DNA from 3 places in the Gluconobacter sp. OJA genome. Region 3 is predicted to be linked to each of the others. Evidence: predicted binding sites of a transcription regulator. Region 3 holds the regulator's gene; each other region holds the start of a gene.
The links. Region 3 encodes LexA, which represses DNA repair genes until DNA is damaged. Its sites were predicted from a motif close to TGTTCTANNTANGTTC; they were not measured.
Positions count from the first base shown of each region.

Region 1 (5,756 bases), on a different contig from region 3:
GCTAGTATCCCTGCTACCGTCACCTGGTATCGACAGGGACAGTGCGTTCCATTCCTGATCCTGTGCCGAAATGATACCATCATGATTACTGTCGAGATGGTCGAGCGCGGCAAAGTCACGAACGGGCGCCAGTTGGTTTCCCTCACCCTGGACAAGGACACCCTCGCCAGGCGTAATCCAACCCGTTTCATTTCCATCAGTGAAATGATGAGAGGCTGTTGATGAGACCGTATGCAGCTGATCATTCTTATAGGAAATTACGATCGGATCCCAACTGTCTTCTTCATAGATATCGTCGTAAACCCACGATCCGTCATCATCAATTCCGTTCCCGATAAGCCCTGGCGAATCTGTGGTTATAATTTCCGGCCCTCCGGATTCTCCTGCTATGGGACCGTCCGGATCGTTGCTCACTGTAATCCGTGTCCCGCCTGCCTGAGGATAGGTTATTACGACCGGCTGGCCGGGAGCTGCGAAAACGGGCTTACCGTCCGGTCCTAAAGGTGCGGCATTCTGATTATTGGGATCTGGTGTCGGGATAGGATCGGCCGGAACAGGAGAGGCCGGACCAGGAGAGGCTGAAGGGGGCACATCAACAGGAGCAGCGTTAGTCGTGGGTTCTTCGGAAGTAGTTTGGTCTTCAAAACCGGTGTTTCCCAAAGGTTGTTGAATATTTTGTCCCGACACCCCTGAAAGAATGTCATTTTTTGCCCAGACTTCAACATTGTTACCCGCTTGAGTAACGGTAACGTGAGTATTGTCCTCGTTGAAAAGAATTTTACTATTTCCGTTAACGGTGCCGGAACTATTTCCGCCGAATGCCGCTACTGAACTCAATCCGGCTCCATTAAACGTATTGTTCTGTCCGTTAATAAAGGTTGTAGAATTTCCGCTAGGATTAATCGTGTTATCGTCGCCGTTGGCCGTGAAGGACTGGTTCGTGCTTCCGCCCATAAGCACTTTGGTCCCGTTTCCGGTAATGGAATCATTCGTACCCCAGACATAGGTGGTATTGCCCGCCTGAGAAAGGTAGGCATTAGAATTGTCGGCCAGAAGGTGGACGATTTGACCCGTGCCATTAACCTGAGCGGAGGAGTTTGCACCAATCGCGGCTACACTCCCGTTAGTCCCGTTGAAGGTATTGTTTTGTCCGTTAATAAAGGTTGTAGAATTTCCACTCGGATTGATCGAGTTATCGTTGCCGTTTGCTGTAAAGGACTGACTTTGCCCTGGGTCGACCGTGTTGCCGCCCATGAGGACTTTGGTTCCATTTCCAGAAATGGAATCATTCGTACCCCAGACATAGGTGGTATTGCCCGCCTGAGAAAGGTTGGCATTAGAATTGTCGGCCAGAAGGTGGACGATTTGACCCGTGCCATTAACCTGAGCGGAGGAGTTTGCACCAATCGCGGCTACACTCCCGTTAGTCCCGTTGAAGGTATTGTTTTGTCCGTTAATAAAGGTTGTAGAATTTCCACTCGGATTGATCGAGTTATCGTTGCCGTTTGCTGTAAAGGACTGACTTTGCCCTGGGTCGACCGTGTTGCCGCCCATGAGGACTTTGGTTCCATTTCCAGAAATGGAATCATTCGTACCCCAGACATAGGTGGTATTGCCCGCCTGAGAAAGGTTGGCATTAGAATTGTCGGCCAGAAGGTGGACGATTTGACCCGTGCCATTAACCTGAGCGGAGGAGTTTGCACCAATCGCGGCCACACTTCCATTAGTACCATTATACGTGTTGTTCTGTCCGTTGATAAATGTTTTTGATCCTGAACTGGAATTTATGGTATTATTTTTACCGGAAACAGAAATCGTACTTCCATCAAGAATATTCGCAACTCTGTTGTTATTGCCATTTATAGTTGTGATGTCCGGAGAAGCTACAATAACATTTGCATTTTGTGATGATATAGATTGATTTCCTCTAAAAACGTATTCAGTTGGAATGTTACCTTGATTGCCACTCATGTTTGAAACTTGACCGTTCGAAGATACAGTATAACTGTCCGTCTTTCCGTTCTGAACAAGTGTATACTCTGTCAGGTCTCCCGCATGTGATTGCGAGACCAGGAGTTCTCCACCGCCCTTCACTAAATACGTTCCGGCAGACAGGATGGCCCGTTCGCCCACCTGTGTACCTATTCCTAGGTCACTCCAGAATTGGGAGAAGTTCGAAACAAGGGGCGTACCCCCCTGCGAATGGTATAAATATTGCCCCAGTGCAGTTTGGGCGCCGATTAATCCGGCATCCATCAAATTGGCGATTGCCTCTGTCTGGGCTCCAATGGATTGATCTTTAATATATTGTGATTGAGTTGTTACATCGCGCAAGTCTTCACTGGTTGCATTAGGAATCCAGGTTCCATTTTGCAGTGCCGGCTCGTAGCCACTCCAGTGCACTGGATCCACGTTCAGTGCTTGATATGTATCAATATGAAATTGCGTAATTTGTGCAATACTTGCAGGCGCGCCAGAATTGATATCAATAGTTCTCATATCTGCTTGTGCAAGTTTTACCATCATCTGCTCGGTTTTTAACCCAACAGATTCTCCGGATTTAACACCTGCCTGCATATTGGCATTGGCTGTTATTCCGTTCATTCCAATATTCAAGGCAACGGAATAAGCTATAGTTGGGTAAGCCGAGAGACCATAACTGGACTGATCAGAGTAAAATTTGGCTACGTCCTGCTGGACCAGGTTCGCAGATGCATTGTTGTTATAATCCTGGTTGACGGCATTTATATCTGCCCGCAACTGAGTCAATTGTTGTGAAGAATAGGTTTTCAGCGTTGGATCCGGCATGGGCACACTCCAGAAAATTATTTATTGCAAAACAATTCCTTGGTGTTTCATCTTGTTACAAAGGCCACAAGGTGAAATACATTAAATAATCGTAATTGTATGAACTTTTCCGATTAACCGTAACCTTCCCATAAGGTCTCGATCTGGGCTTAAGCCGCCGTCACGAGGATATCTGGTCGAATGTGTGTGCGACCTAGACCCCCTTTTCGGAGCTGTTAGCCGATCAGGCGATGCAAAGTTTTCATTGCTTTTCACAAAAGTTGAGAGGGAGAACACAGGAGAGGCGTGCAAAGGGTCGTAATGCTCTGAAAGCAGAGCCATTTTGTGGAGAATAGGAAAGGGAAGCCGCCTTTTATCGCAATGTTCTCTCTTAAAAATTAACTTGCGTCCCGCGTTCGTTTGTTCTCTTTCTGTTCTCGTTAAGGAGAACAGTCATGACTTCGAACGCGCTGGCGCGTCTGCGCGAGCAGGTCCGATGCCTGGAGCGTCGGAGCCTGCATCATTCCCCCTTCCGGGTGCTGCCAACAGGCCTGCAACCGGTCGATAATCATCTGGGTGGTGGCCTCAAAACCGCCAGCCTGCATGACATCCTGGTGCCCGATCCGCTCGAGATCGGAGCCAGCCTCGCCCTGCTTCTGCCTCTGCTCGCGCGCAGTGGCCAGCCTGTTTTTTGGCTGGGGGCGGTTCCCCCTCAGCTTCATGCCTGGGGACTGCGTCAGACCGGGATGTCGCTCCGGCACCTGATCTGCGTTGAGAGCGATGACACCAGTGTTCTGGCCGTCGCCGAGGACATCCTGCGCGGTCCCGAGCGCGCCCTTGTCGTGATATCCGGTCCGCATATTCCCTCCCTGACAGAAGTGCGTCGTCTGAACCTCGCCGCCGAAAGCAGCGGGAATACCGGCTTCTTCCTGCGCCCTGTCAGCACCTCCCGCTCCTGCGGAAAAGACCCCTGTGCCTGCGCCACACGCTGGCAGGTTACTTCTCATCCTTCAGCCCCTCTCTGTCTGCCGGGACAGGTTCTGCCGCTTCCCGGCCCCCGCCGTCTTTCCGTCTCGCTGTTGCGGGTGCGTGGAGGACGTCCTGCCCACTGGCTCCTCGACTGTCCTGATCATGCGCCGTTTTCTCGCCCTGTGGCTTCCCTTCTGGCGCACCGAGCGCCTCCAGCTCTGCCAGCCGGATCATTACCCTCCCGGTCGCCCGCTTGTCGTGCACGCGCCTGAGCACAACCGCCAGACGCTCACGGCCGTCAATCCGGTGGCACTGGCGGCAGGGCTAAGACCCGGCCAGCCCCTGGCCCAGGCACGCAGCCTTGTGCCGGATCTGTTGTGCGCCGAACAGGACAACGAAGCCGATAACGAGGCCTTGTCAGCGCTGTGTTCCTGGCTGCTGTGGCTGTCGCCCCTGCCCGCTCTGGATGTGCCCGATGGCCTTTATAGCGACACAACCGGCTGTGCTCATCTCTATGGCGGCGAGGAGGCGATGTTGTCTCTCGTCCGGACGCGTCTTTCCGAAAAAGGTCATGTCTGCTCTCTCGCTTTGAGTGACAGTGCAGCGGCCTCGCGCGTTCTGGCACGCTCCCGCCTCGACCGGGCCTGTGTCATTCCGCCCGGTCAGCAGAAACAGGCTCTGGACCGACTGCCTTGCTCGGCCCTTCCGATTGCCCCGGAGACAGCATCCCATCTCAATCGCCTGGGACTGACAACCATTGGTGCGCTTGCGGCCCTTCCCCGCGCGCCTTTGGCCAAACGGTTCGGCGCGGAGCTTCTCACCTGTCTGGACGAAGCCCTTGGCCGTCAGACCAGGCCGCTGAACGTAGTTCAGGTGCGGGACCGGATCTCGCTCTCGCGCTCGCTTGTCGAACCTGTCGGCACGGCCGAGGCGATTGCGACCGTGATCGAGGCTCTTGTGCCGGAAGCCTGCGCCCTGCTCTCCCGTCGTGGTGAAGGCGCACGGCAGATCGATTTTCTCTGTGTGCGTGTCGACAGCACAGTCCAGGCCATCCGGGTGGGCACGTCCGATCCGACCTCGGATACGCCCCGCATCCTCCGTCTTCTCAAGGATCAGATTTCCCGGATTGAGCCCGGTTTTGGCATCGAGGCTGTCACGTTGACGATCAGCGCCAGCGAGCCCATGGAGGCCGGCCCGGATCGCCCGGTGCTCTCAGACCCGGAGGACTGTCAGGCGGACACACTGCCCGCGAGCCTCGTCGACCGGCTGATCAACCGCCCCGGGATCACATCCGTCTATCAGCTCGCGCCCCGGTTTTCCGCCTGGCCTGAAGACGGCCAGTCTCGCGTTTCTCCAGGCGACATGGCAAAACCGGCTCTCGCGAGCCAGATGCTCTGGGCGCGGCCGAACATCCTGTTCGATCTGCCCGTCCGGGTGCAGGTGACTGCCCTGCTCCCGGACGGTGCGCCCCGCCAGTTCGTCCTGAAACGTCAGACGCATCGCATCGCGGCAGCCGACGGCCCCGAACGTCTGCTGGGCGAGTGGTGGCACACGGCCGAACGCTATGGCGCAATCCGCGACTACTGGCAGGTCGAGACCACGACCGGCCTGCGCCTGTGGCTGTTTCGCCAAGGGGACGGACACCACGACTGGTCCGGATCGGGCGCGTGGTTTCTTCAGGGGGTGTTCTGATGGAGCCCCGTGACGATCTGATCCCTGCCAGTACCTCGGACGTGGCCGAAGTCCTGATGCACGCGCTGTGCTATGACGGACGCAGGCGGACGCATGACGCCGCCGAGCTGATGGCCCGTCTCGTGGCCGAACGGCTTGTCGCCTATCTGGAACGCTCGGGATTCGTGGTCATGCGCGCGCCGACCAGCAACGCTCCCGACAGCAGCCGGCACCCGCATCCGCACAGGCGCTGAGCCGTGAGCGCGCCTTACGTCGAACTGCAGGTGACATCCTCGTTTTCGTTCCTGCGCTCAGGCAGCCAGCCGGAT
Region 1 is NZ_JBDIWI010000003.1:175,896-181,651, reverse strand. It holds gene ABDK75_RS14900 (hypothetical protein) at 1-2,808, opposite strand, end outside; gene ABDK75_RS14895 (ImuA family protein) at 3,243-4,028, shown strand; gene ABDK75_RS14890 (DNA polymerase Y family protein) at 3,919-5,448, shown strand; gene ABDK75_RS14885 (hypothetical protein) at 5,424-5,681, shown strand; gene ABDK75_RS14880 (error-prone DNA polymerase) at 5,685-5,756, shown strand, end outside.
Region 1: the regulator LexA is predicted to act here: its motif matches at 3,209-3,224, upstream of ABDK75_RS14895 (ImuA family protein).

Region 2 (5,756 bases), 1.0 Mb from region 3:
CACGACGCATGAGTTGGGCCACGACTGGTTCCCGATGATTGTGGGTTCTGATGAGCGGCGTAATCCGTTCATGGATGAAGGGTTCAATACCTTTATCGATGCGTATGCGTCAGATCATTTCCACAACGGGGAATTCGCGCCAAAGCGGGACCCGGAATTTGCTCCAAAAACGGGCAATCCTGCGCAGGATATCGTTCCTGTCCTGACGGATTCAAAAGCGCCAAACCTGATGGCGGGGGCCGACGAGGTCTCCGAAACCTACCGCCATAGCGTTGTCTATTTCAAAGGGGCTTACGGGCTGAAGCTTCTGCGAGAGCAGATTCTCGGGCCTGTGCGTTTTGACGCTGCCTTCCGTCGCTATATTGCCGTCTGGGCTTTTCATCACCCATCGCCCTCGGATTTTTTCCGCTTGATGAGCAGCGAAGCCGGTGAGGATCTCTCATGGTTCTGGCGCGGATGGTATTTCTCTAACGCCGCGCCCGATTACGCTGTTGGAACCGTGGAGCAGAAAGGAACAGACCCTGTGTCTGTACAGGTTCTGAACTACGGCACCCTGCCTCTTCCTGTTGTTCTGCGCGTCGAATATCAGGACGGAACAACGCTGGACCGCCGTATCCCGACGGAAGCTTGGCGGCAGACCAGCGATTTGAAGGTCACGTTTGAAGCCCATGGTCCGGTGAAGGCCGTAACGCTTGATCCAGACCATGTCATTCCGGACATTGACCGCAGCGATAACCGTAAATGACACGCCACCATTCCTGACATGCAATGTGTGTCAGGAATGGAAAAACTCCCATGTCCTGCCAAAGGCATGGGAGGAGTAGTTTTCACCCGACCATTTGAATAGCTGCGCGAGTTTCGTTGGATGCCGCAGGTCCCGCATATGGTGAAGGGGCAGCAGACGCTGACAGACCTTCAATCATATCCCTGTTGATATCAATGAGAGCCTGAAGGGATGTATCCGAGTTCAGCGCAACATTGGCGTAACGCATGGACCAGGTTCCAACGGTCGTCAGGTCTTTGCGCAGAATGGCATCCAAAGGGCAGTCCGTCCGCTGGACCCCCTGCATCAGAATGCCCCAGAGTTTGAGATTGGCAGACAATGCAGCCTGCCGATCTGAGCGTGTTTTTGCGGCCGAAAGCAGCCCATTAACGTGTCTGAACGCCATGGCTTCCACTTCTCGTGGCGGAAGATAGGTGCCGGACTGGTTCTGGTATTGTGACATGCCATAGGTCATGGACATGATGCTCCTTTACAAAAGGACTGTTTCAAAAGGCTCCCGGGAAACGGGAAACTTTTGGAGCAGTTCAGGAAGGGGCGCTGGCTTTCACCAGCGCCCCGCCGACATCAACCGCGGAAGAGCGACATGATGTTGGAAGACTGCGAATTCGCAATCGAGAGCGACTGAATGGCCAGCTGCTGCTTCGTTTGCAGGGACGTAAGCTTGGCGCTTTCCGCTGCAAGATCAGCATCCGTCAGAGCACCCACACCCGTCGTCAGAGCGTCAGACAGCGTGCTGTTGGACGTCTGAAGCTGTGTAACGGTATTGGAAGCCACACCAATGCTGGAAGAAATGCGGCTCATCTTGTTGATAGCGCCCGTGACAGCAAGCTGTACAACATTCGTGCCAGTGGTGGAGGCAATCGAGACAGGTTTCTGAATGCTGGCACCCACAATGCCATCACCTAGTGTCAACGTTGTGCCCTGAGCCACGCCCGTCAGCTTGCCGCTTGAGTTTGTCAGGCCCGTGGCCGTTGCCAGTGAGGTTGTGTAGCTGGCTTCTGTTCCATCTGTTGATGTGACAGCATCGAATTTGGTTGTCTGGTTCGTCGTTGTGTTTGTAACGGTGTAAGAACCAGCGGACCCAGTGACAGTATAACCCGTCGTTGCCGTGGTAGCAGAATTTAGGGTGCCATCGGCAGCGATGCTGATCTTATGATCGCTATCCGTTGCGCCAAGAATTGCGTTGATGCTGTCAGTCATTGCCGAAGCCGCATTATCAGACAGCGGGCTGCCAGCACTTGCCACATAATTCGTGACGTTCCCGGTGCTGTCGGTAGCGGTAAGCGCTGTATGACCGTCAACATATGCTGCAGAAGACGGAATTGACAGTGTCGTCGTTGCTGCGCTGCCGTTGGACAGGTTGACGCTGGAAGAATCCAGGTTGCCGCCAGCGACTGTCAGCGTGCCGTCGTTTTCCAGCTCTGCGCCAAATCCGGCATTTCCAATGGCTGTGACAAGAGTGGAAAGTTGATCAGCCTTCGTGTTCGTCGCGGAATCCGTGCGCGCTCCGCTGATGTTGACGTCCACGATATTGGTCATGGCTTTTGCATTACCATTCGCATCGAGGTCCGCAGCCTTCGTGACGCTGTAGGCCATGTTGCCACTGGCGTCAGCTTTGGCAGAAATGGAGTCCCCGTTTTTGAGCGTATAGACCGTCGTACCGTCGGACTGACTCTTCGACGTGGCGCCATCAATGCTCAGAGCGCCGTTTGACCCAACAGTTACGGTCGCTGCCGTCGTCAGTGCATTGGAAATCGCCGATCCAACTGCTGAGGATGCCCCCTTTGCTGAGGAACCGGGCTGAGAATCCATTACAAAAGACGTCGTAATGGCTGGGTTGGCAGCAGTTGCACTGGAGGCACTTGCTGCAGACAGGTTCTTCAGTGTCAGGCTCGTCGCAGTGGTGCTGTCGCCGGTGCCCGTGATGCTCATGGCTGTGGCATCAATGGTTGCGCCCTTCATGTCTGTGCTCAGACCCTGCAAGCCCAGACCTGTCGAGGTGGCATCAGCGCCATTCAGCGTGAAGAGGTTTCCGTTGATGTCCTGAGCAGCAGAAATCTGCGTGTACTTCACACTGCTGCTGGTTGAACCGGATAGCAGGTTCACACCCTGGAAGGTCGAGTTCGAAGTCGCCACATCAACCTGGGACAGGTAGCTGCTCAGCTGGGTGTTCAGGGTATCCTGATTTTCACCGTTATTGGCAGCGTTCGTCACGGTCTCGGAAATATTGCTCAGGACGGTCGAGATAGACCCGGCCTGCGAAGAGGCCGTGCTGAGAACCTGCCCAGCGAACTGAAGACCTGTCGAGACACCGGACAGAGCCGAAATCTGGGAATTCATTGTCTGGGAAATGGCGTAAATGGCCGGGCTGTCAGAGGCGGAGCTGACGCTCTTGCCCGTGGACACGGCGTTCTGCGTCTTGCTCAGCTGGTCCGTCGTCTGGTTCAGGACCTGAAGAGCCGACATGGCGGCTGTATTTGTATTGATTGACATGGACATCGAGACATTCTCCGTCGGTGCAGTTTTGCTCCTTCACGATAGGCCTCGAATGGTTAAGGGAACCTGAATCTTCATCTTTAAAAAACGGTGACAGGGTTTGACAGGAAAGAGGCAAACAACCGGTAAATTTTAAGCAGTTCTTGCATTTTATAGACAGGAACGAAATAAGAACAATGCATGAAGAAATCTCTGTCTGAACGTCTTGCGATTCTGTCCGATGCGGCAAAGTACGATGCGTCCTGCGCGTCCAGTGGATCGACGCGCCGGGACTCTGCCAAAACAGGAGGTCTGGGCTCCACGACCGGGAACGGGATCTGTCATGCCTATACGCCGGATGGGCGTTGTATTTCGCTGCTCAAGATCCTGCTGACCAATTTCTGCGTTTATGACTGCGCCTATTGCATCAACCGCTCGTCCTCAAATGTTGAGCGGGCGAAGTTCACGCCTGATGAAGTGATCTGGCTGACGCTGGAGTTCTACCGTCGGAACTGCATTGAGGGGCTTTTCCTGTCGTCCGGGATTATCCGGTCGTCCGATCATACGATGGAGCAGCTTGTTCAGGTCGCGCGTGACCTGCGGCTCAAGCATGGTTTCCGCGGATATATCCATCTCAAAACGATCCCGGATGCGTCTCCCAAATTGCTGGAGGAAGCTGGGCTTTATGCGGATCGCTTATCGATCAACGTCGAGATGCCAACAGAAACGGGCCTGAAGGATTACGCGCCGGAGAAGGATGCCGGAAATATCCGTCGCGCGATGGGGGACATGCGTCTCAAGATTGATGCAGCCAAAGAGAAGACACATACAGGCAGGCGGGCAGGGCGCTTTTCACCGGGCGGCCAAAGCACACAAATGATCATCGGGGCAGATGCCGCGACGGATCAGGATGTTCTGGCCAGTAGCTCAGGCCTTTACGGGTCTTATGGTCTGCGCCGCGTTTACTATTCAGCCTTCAGCCCCATTCCGGATGCTTCAGCGATCCTGCCTGTGCGTAGCCCCCCGTTACAGCGAGAGCACCGGCTGTATCAGGCAGACTGGTTATTCCGGTTCTATGGCTTTGATTTTGGCGAACTGACAGCATCACGGCCCAATGGAATGCTGGATCTGGAGATTGATCCCAAGCTGGCCTGGGCTCTGGATAATCGCGCGCAGTTTCCTGTGGACCTGAATCTGGCCTCCAAGGAAATGCTGCTGCGGGTTCCTGGACTTGGGGTTCGGACCGTTGCTGCGCTGCTGTCTGCGCGAAAGCACACGACAATCCGTCTGGAAGATCTGGCGCGGCTGAACGTGTCCATTAAAAAGGTGCGTCCGTTCGTCAAGGCATCCGGATGGAGTCCTGCGCGTCTGACGGATCGTCAGGATTTGCGCACTCTTTTTCTGCCGACTCCACAGCAGATGCGGCTTCTGTAAGTGCCGGTTACCGTCAGGCTCGCGGATACCAGCGCGTTTGAAGGCTGGCGCGAAAAGGCCAGAATGGCGCTTCAGCGTGACATTCCTCCAGACCAGATCCTCTGGCGCTATCCTGAGGCCGATCTGGATCTTTTTCACGCGGCTGAAAATCAGACGTTTGAGGGTGAAGTCGTGCGGGATGTTCGCCTCAAAGCGTCGAGCCTGCCCCTTTTGAAAGATGTTCTCTGCCACTCCAGTGCTGAGCGGTTCGCATTAGCTTATCGGCTGCTCTGGCGTCTTCAGAGTGATCCGAACCTGTTGTCGGTGGTGATAGATCAGGATGTGGCGCAGGCGCGTCGAATGGTGCATCAGGTTCGCCGAGCGGCCCATAAAATGACGGCTTTTGTGCGCTTCCGGGAGCAGGGAACGTCGGAGACGGGTCGGCGGCGTTTTCTTTCCTGGTTTGAGCCGGACCATCATGTGCTGGAAAAAGTCTCTTCTTTTTTCGCGGGCCGTTTCGCAGATATGGACTGGATGATCCTGACGCCGCGCGGCTCTCTGCGATGGGATGGCGAGACGGTACATTGCTCTTTCGAGCCCTGTGAAAAACAGGTGCTTGATGATGACGTGGATCAGCTCTGGCAGACCTATTACGCCTCGACTTTCAATCCTGCCCGTGTCCGGACGAAAGCGATGCGCAATGAAATGCCGCGGCGTTACTGGCATAACCTGCCAGAGGCGAACCGGATTCCCCATCTGGTGGCTCAGGCGGAAAAACGCGTGGCTGAAATGGCAGCGCAGGAGGCTCTTCCCGCGCCTAAATTTCATCAGGCTCTGCAGATTCGCCAGAAAGCCGTTCCAGCTGCGGTGCCGACAGCAGGCAGTTGGGCAGATCTGAAGCAGCAAATTCGCACCTGTCAGGCCTGCTCGCTTCACTGCCATGCTACGCAGGCGGTCTTGGGGGAGGGGCCTGAGACGGCAAAAATCATGCTGGTCGGTGAGCAGCCGGGCGATCAGGAAGATCTGGCTGGGCGTCCTTTTGTCGGTCCCGCAGGCTCTCTTTTAAAGGAGTGTATGGCGGAGG
Region 2 is NZ_JBDIWI010000001.1:413,467-419,222, forward strand. It holds gene ABDK75_RS01925 (M1 family metallopeptidase) at 1-745, shown strand, start outside; gene ABDK75_RS01930 (flagellar biosynthesis regulator FlaF) at 828-1,244, opposite strand; gene ABDK75_RS01935 (flagellin) at 1,349-3,277, opposite strand; gene ABDK75_RS01940 (putative DNA modification/repair radical SAM protein) at 3,461-4,693, shown strand; gene ABDK75_RS01945 (UdgX family uracil-DNA binding protein) at 4,694-5,756, shown strand, end outside.
Region 2: the regulator LexA is predicted to act here: its motif matches at 3,441-3,456, upstream of ABDK75_RS01940 (putative DNA modification/repair radical SAM protein).

Region 3 (5,756 bases):
CGGGAACAGAACGGGACCATTCAGACTTAATGTGGAGTGCACTCATCCACGATGTTTCGGAAAGCTGTCATGTCCCGTTCAACACGAACCTCAAACTAGAAATTTTTCCGCCCCCTGACGGAACGGAAAATATTTTCCATTATTATCAATATCTTACGTTTACTGATTAAAAATTAGGCAATCTGATGGCAAGGCCGGGAAACCTTGGCCTTCATGATTCTGTCATGGAGCAACCCACAGACTTGTCCACAGGATCAGTGGATGACTGAAGAACTGGCATGAGTGACCCTACGCCCACAGAGACAGAAACCTCAATGACACCTGAAGAAGCTCCTGTTCCCGTTGTAAAAAAGCAGGGCGTCGAGGCTATTCGGGACGCTTTGAAAACCATTCCCTACAGCCCTGGCGTGTATCGCATGCTCGGCGAGAAAGGGGAGGTTCTGTATGTGGGCAAGGCGTTAAGCCTCAAGAAACGTGTTTCTTCCTATACGCGCACAAACCAGCTGCCAGAGCGTCTGCGCCGTATGGTGTCTCTGACGGTCTCGATGGAGATTGTCATCACCCGGACGGAAGCTGACGCGCTTCTGCTGGAAGCAAACTACATCAAGCGTATGAAGCCACGCTTCAACATCCTGTTGCGGGATGACAAAAGCTATCCGTGGCTGATGCTCACTGAAAATCACGAATTTCCTCAGATCACCAAACAGCGTGGAAAACCCGTGAAAGGCGCCACCTACTGGGGACCTTTTGCTTCCGCATGGGCGGTAAATCAGACTCTGAACCTTGTGCAGAGAACTTTTCTACTGCGATCCTGCTCTGACGCTGTTCTTAAGAGCCGGACAAGGCCCTGCCTGCTGTTTCAGATCAAACGCTGCGCTGCGCCATGTGTGGATCGCATTTCCAAAGAAAATTATAGCGAACTGGTCGTTCAGGCTCGGCAATTCCTTTCGGGTAAAAATACCGAGCTGCAGCAGGAACTTGCTGTTGAAATGGAACGCGCCTCCGAAGCCATGGAATATGAGCGGGCTGCAGCCATTCGGGACCGCATCCGTGGATTTTCCAGCATTCAGAATTCAGGCATCATTAATCCTGCTTCCATTCACGATGCAGACATCGTGGCAATCTGGCAGACCGCAGGGCAAACCTGCATTCAGGTCTTTTTCATCCGTGGAAGCCGCAATAACGGCAACCGTGCTTTCTATCCCGTGCATGCGGAGGAAGAGACCCCGGCTGACGTGCTCTCCGCCTTCCTCATTCAGTTCTATGACAACAAGCCTCCACCACCTGTCATCCTGGTAAATCAGGAGATCTCGGAACAGAAGCTCGTCGAAGAGGCCCTCAGCATCAAGAGGGAGCAGAAAGTCGAGGTTGTCTGTCCTCAACGCGGCGAAAAGAAAAGTGTCGTAGATCACGCCACTCTGAACGCGCGTGAAGCACTGGAGCGAAAGCTCGCGGAGAATACCGGACAGCGCAAACTTCTAGAGGGCGTCGCGAAGGTTTTCAGCCTCGCTGAAACACCCCAGCGGATCGAAACCTACGATAATTCACACATCATGGGTCAGGCACCTTATGGCGTCATGGTTGTGGGTGGGCCAGAAGGTTTTGAAAAGCGCTCCTATAGAAAATACGCCATCAAGGGCCCGGTCACTCCCGGTGATGACTTCGGCATGATGCGGGAAGTCATGGAACGCCGCTTCGGAAAAAACAGGGAAGATGGAGAACGATCTGAAGACTGGCCAGATCTGCTGCTAATTGACGGCGGCCTGGGTCAGTTCAATGCAGTGCGCAACGTATTGGCAGACCTTGGCGTTACGGGAATTCCCATTGTGGCAATCGCCAAGGGCCCGGATCGTGATGCTGGACGCGAATGGTTTTTCACTGAAACACAGCCACCGTTCCAGCTCCCACCTCGTGATCCGGTTCTCTATTATCTTCAACGCCTGAGAGACGAAGCCCACCGTTTCGCGATTACGACACACAGGGCAGGGCGCTCCAAAGGACTTCGGAAATCTGAACTGGATGATGTTCCGGGAATCGGAGGTGCCCGCAAGAAGGCGCTTCTGAATCACTTCGGGTCAGCCAAGACCGTGCGACAGGCCAGTCTCGAAGAGCTTGAAACTGCGCCCGGAATCAGCTCTGGAACGGCCAGAGCCATCTACGGGCACTTTCATCCCGAATGGCTTCGGACACAGAGCTGACAATTCCGTGAGGTCACGCCCTGAACGCTGCCTTGGCATAAAAAATACACACATTCAGAGCGGATTGGCGCATACCGGAGACGGATAAACTGTTCTAGACTGCTTCGTGATGCTGACTGATCTGCCAAACGTCCTGACTCTGCTCCGTATTGCGGCCATTCCTGTTCTGGTTGCCCTGCTGGCGCTGCATTCCGCACTCGGTAACGTCGCAGCCTGCGTTGTGTACACGGCTGCCTGCATTACGGATTATCTGGATGGTGCTCTGGCACGGAAATGGCAAATGCTATCCGAACTGGGTCGGATGATGGATCCGATTGCCGACAAGCTTCTTGTCGGTGCGTTGTTGCTCGCACTCGCTGGCCTGACCACACTTCCAGTGTATTCGCTCTACGCAGCCATCATCATCATGCTACGCGAGATTCTGGTCAGTGGCTTGCGTGAATACATGGCCTCCCAACGCGCAACCCTTCCATCCACCCGCCTTGCAAAATGGAAGACCGGAATTCAGATGGTTGCGATCGGTTTCCTGATTGGCGGAGACAAAGCTGCGGCTACGCTTCATCTTTCATTCCTGCCGGCCACACTAATCGGCGGTATTCTTCTCTGGGTTTCAGTTATTCCAACAGTTCTAAGTGGGTGGGGCTATCTCACCGCCGGACTTTCCAGAATGATGGCCTCTGAGCCTCGCAAGTCCTCAAAGATCGTCTCCTGATCTGGACTATCTGTGATTATTATTGCAGTTATCAGCTCGTCATCTGGCGCTTTTAATCGATGACAGGTAAAGTTCAGGGATCGACCTTATGGGAGTACACAATGCGTAAGGCCGCTCTACTGGCATTACCTCTGGCCCTGAGCGGCTGTGCGGGCATGGGCAAGTTTTTCAATGACACCGCGCTGTGGTCGGGAAGCAACCCTAATGCTCCCCATGGCGATAGTGAAAACCTTCGCAGGGCACGCGGTGAATTCGTAGCAGCTGCACCAATCCTGCCAGAAGGCGGGAACATGTGGCCCGGCTCACCTCAGCCTCTGCCAACCCTCAAAGATGTTGTGAACCCTGACAGCGTCTTTAATAAGTCTCTTGGCGATCCGGCTACGTATTTTGGCGGTGCAACGCTCGACAAGAATTTCATGGGCGGTGGCATTGCTGGTACCGGTGCTCTCGGCGTCTCTGGCCCTCAAATGAAGCCAGGCGACACCATGTCCGTCGGTGAAAAAATCGATGCGATGCGTGGTGTGTCAGAAGATCGCAGTCACTTTGTCCCGACGCTTCCCACTAGCGTTCCGGATAATGCTGGTCGTTTCCTGAACAAAAACCCTGACAAAACCATCATCATCCCGAATGGGGATGGAACGAGCACGCTTATTGCTCCGGATGGTAAAGTCCGCGTTGTACGCGGCGTGCCGTCAGTTCCCAATAAATAATCATCAGAAATTATCTGCCTTGCCGGAGCATTAATCCGGCAAGGCGGTTTTCTTAGTACTGCCTGAAAAGGGCGACCAGCCGTCCCTGTATGCGCACGCGCGCAGCAGGCAGAATACGTGTCTCGTATTCCCGATTAGCGGCTTCCAGAGCAATCGTAGAACCACGACGGCGCAGCTTCTTGAGCGTCACTTCCTGATCATCAATCAGCGCAACAACGATCTGACCATTATCCGCCACTTCGCCGCGCCGGATGATGGCAACATCTCCGTCCAAAATGCCAGCTTCAATCATGGAATCACCCGCGACTGTAAGAGCATAATGCTCTCCGGTGCCGAGCAGGGACGATGGCACCTGAATCTGTGCGCTATCATCCTGCAAGGCCTCAATAGGGAGGCCGGCAGCAATACGTCCGTAAAGTGGAAGCTGAACGCTTGTGTTCTCAACGGGAGAGCGGGGCGCCTCAGAAAATGTCCCGGGAAGATCCTGACGACCACCCTCAACAACTGTTGGAACGAAAGGCGCCGGATTAGCCACAGCATCCACAACCGGGGCCTCAAGCCCCATATGCGGCAAACGCAGAACTTCAAGCGCTCTTGCACGATGGTGATGCCGTCTCAGAAAGCCACGCTCTTCAAGGGCGGAGATGAGGCGATGAATTCCTGATTTGGAACGAAGTTCGAGGGCGTCCTTCATTTCATCGAAGGAAGGGGAATAGCCCGTCCGCCGAAGATGTTCGTCAATGTATAGCAAAAGCTGGTGCTGCTTACGCGTCAGCATACAGGCGCTCCCATGCACCTCGGTGGAGGCAAAATCTGAAGATTGAGACACTGCATAAACTTATGCGACGCTCTTTTGTTCCTTATAGGTTCCCGTTCGTCCACCTGCAAGAACATCTACCAGGCATCAACAAAGCTTTTATCTGGCTAAAAACCCCGGTTTTTGCGGAAAAATGCACCTTATCCCTGGATTTTCTTCAGAAAGCCTTGACCTAGGACATACAAATCAGCATGTTGCGCCGAACTAGATCAACCTGCTGCTTTGGCACTTGCGAGCGGCATCAGGACGGCGCAAGCCCGAGGGTATCATGGGAAAAAGCAACGTTATTCAGATCCGTCTCGTCTCGTCGGCTGACACCGGCTACTTCTACGTCACGAAGAAGAACGCACGTTCTGCTACGGGCAAGATGGAAGTCCGTAAGTATGACCCGGTTGCCCGCAAGCACGTGACCTTCCGCGAAGCCAAGATCAAGTAAGATCTCGCGGATCATACGACGTTAAAAAAGGCGGCCTTCGGGTCGCCTTTTTTATTGGCTCAATTTCTGACGAATAGACTTTCCCGAACATAAAAAAAGAGCCGAGAACGGCTCTTAAAATAGTTTGTCGTGCGGATCGTAGGGGATAACGATATCACCGTTACGCGTCAGATTGAGCATGGCACGGGAACGCTCATCCAGAATGTCAGCATCAAGAGCCTTCTCTTTCAGAGCCAGCACTCGACGGTGCCACACCGCCTGCTCATCCTTGGCATCCTGCTGCGCCTGGATAGCCTGCTGCTGAAGCACAAGCTGATCCTGATAGGCACGGATACCATGAGCGCCGTGAAGGGCGTTCCACCCGAAATAAGCGGTCAGTGACAGAAAGAGCACAGGGGGAGCAACCGCGCGGATGGCACGTTTGATAAGTCTGACGGGTCTCACGCGGGGTAACAGGCTCCCTTGGCTTGAAAACTTCCCATCAATGTAGCTCAGAGAGAGGCTGCGAAACAATCACTGTTGTTCAAGGCAGTAGATTATTTTAGCACATACATAAAACCGGCCTCCTGAATGGAGGCCGGCGTTTGTTGATCAGGCGGACTTCAGAATGCTGCGACCCGCATAACGGGCTGCGCTTCCGAGCTGCTGCTCAATACGGATCAGCTGATTGTACTTAGCCGTACGGTCAGAGCGGGAGAGGGAACCCGTCTTGATCTGACCACAGTTCGTAGCAACAGCAAGATCTGCGATCACAGCGTCTTCAGTTTCACCAGAACGGTGGCTCATAACGCAGGTGTAGCCAGCCTTGTGGGCTGTCTCGACTGCTTCCAGCGTCTCGGTCAGCGTGCCGATCTGATTGACCTTCACGAGCAGGGAGTTCGCT
Region 3 is NZ_JBDIWI010000001.1:1,440,995-1,446,750, reverse strand. It holds gene uvrC (excinuclease ABC subunit UvrC) at 279-2,198, shown strand; gene pgsA (CDP-diacylglycerol--glycerol-3-phosphate 3-phosphatidyltransferase) at 2,308-2,910, shown strand; gene ABDK75_RS06850 (hypothetical protein) at 3,012-3,620, shown strand; gene lexA (transcriptional repressor LexA) at 3,673-4,398, opposite strand; gene rpmG (50S ribosomal protein L33) at 4,706-4,873, shown strand; gene ABDK75_RS06835 (septation inhibitor protein) at 4,988-5,317, opposite strand; gene eno (phosphopyruvate hydratase) at 5,465-5,756, opposite strand, start outside.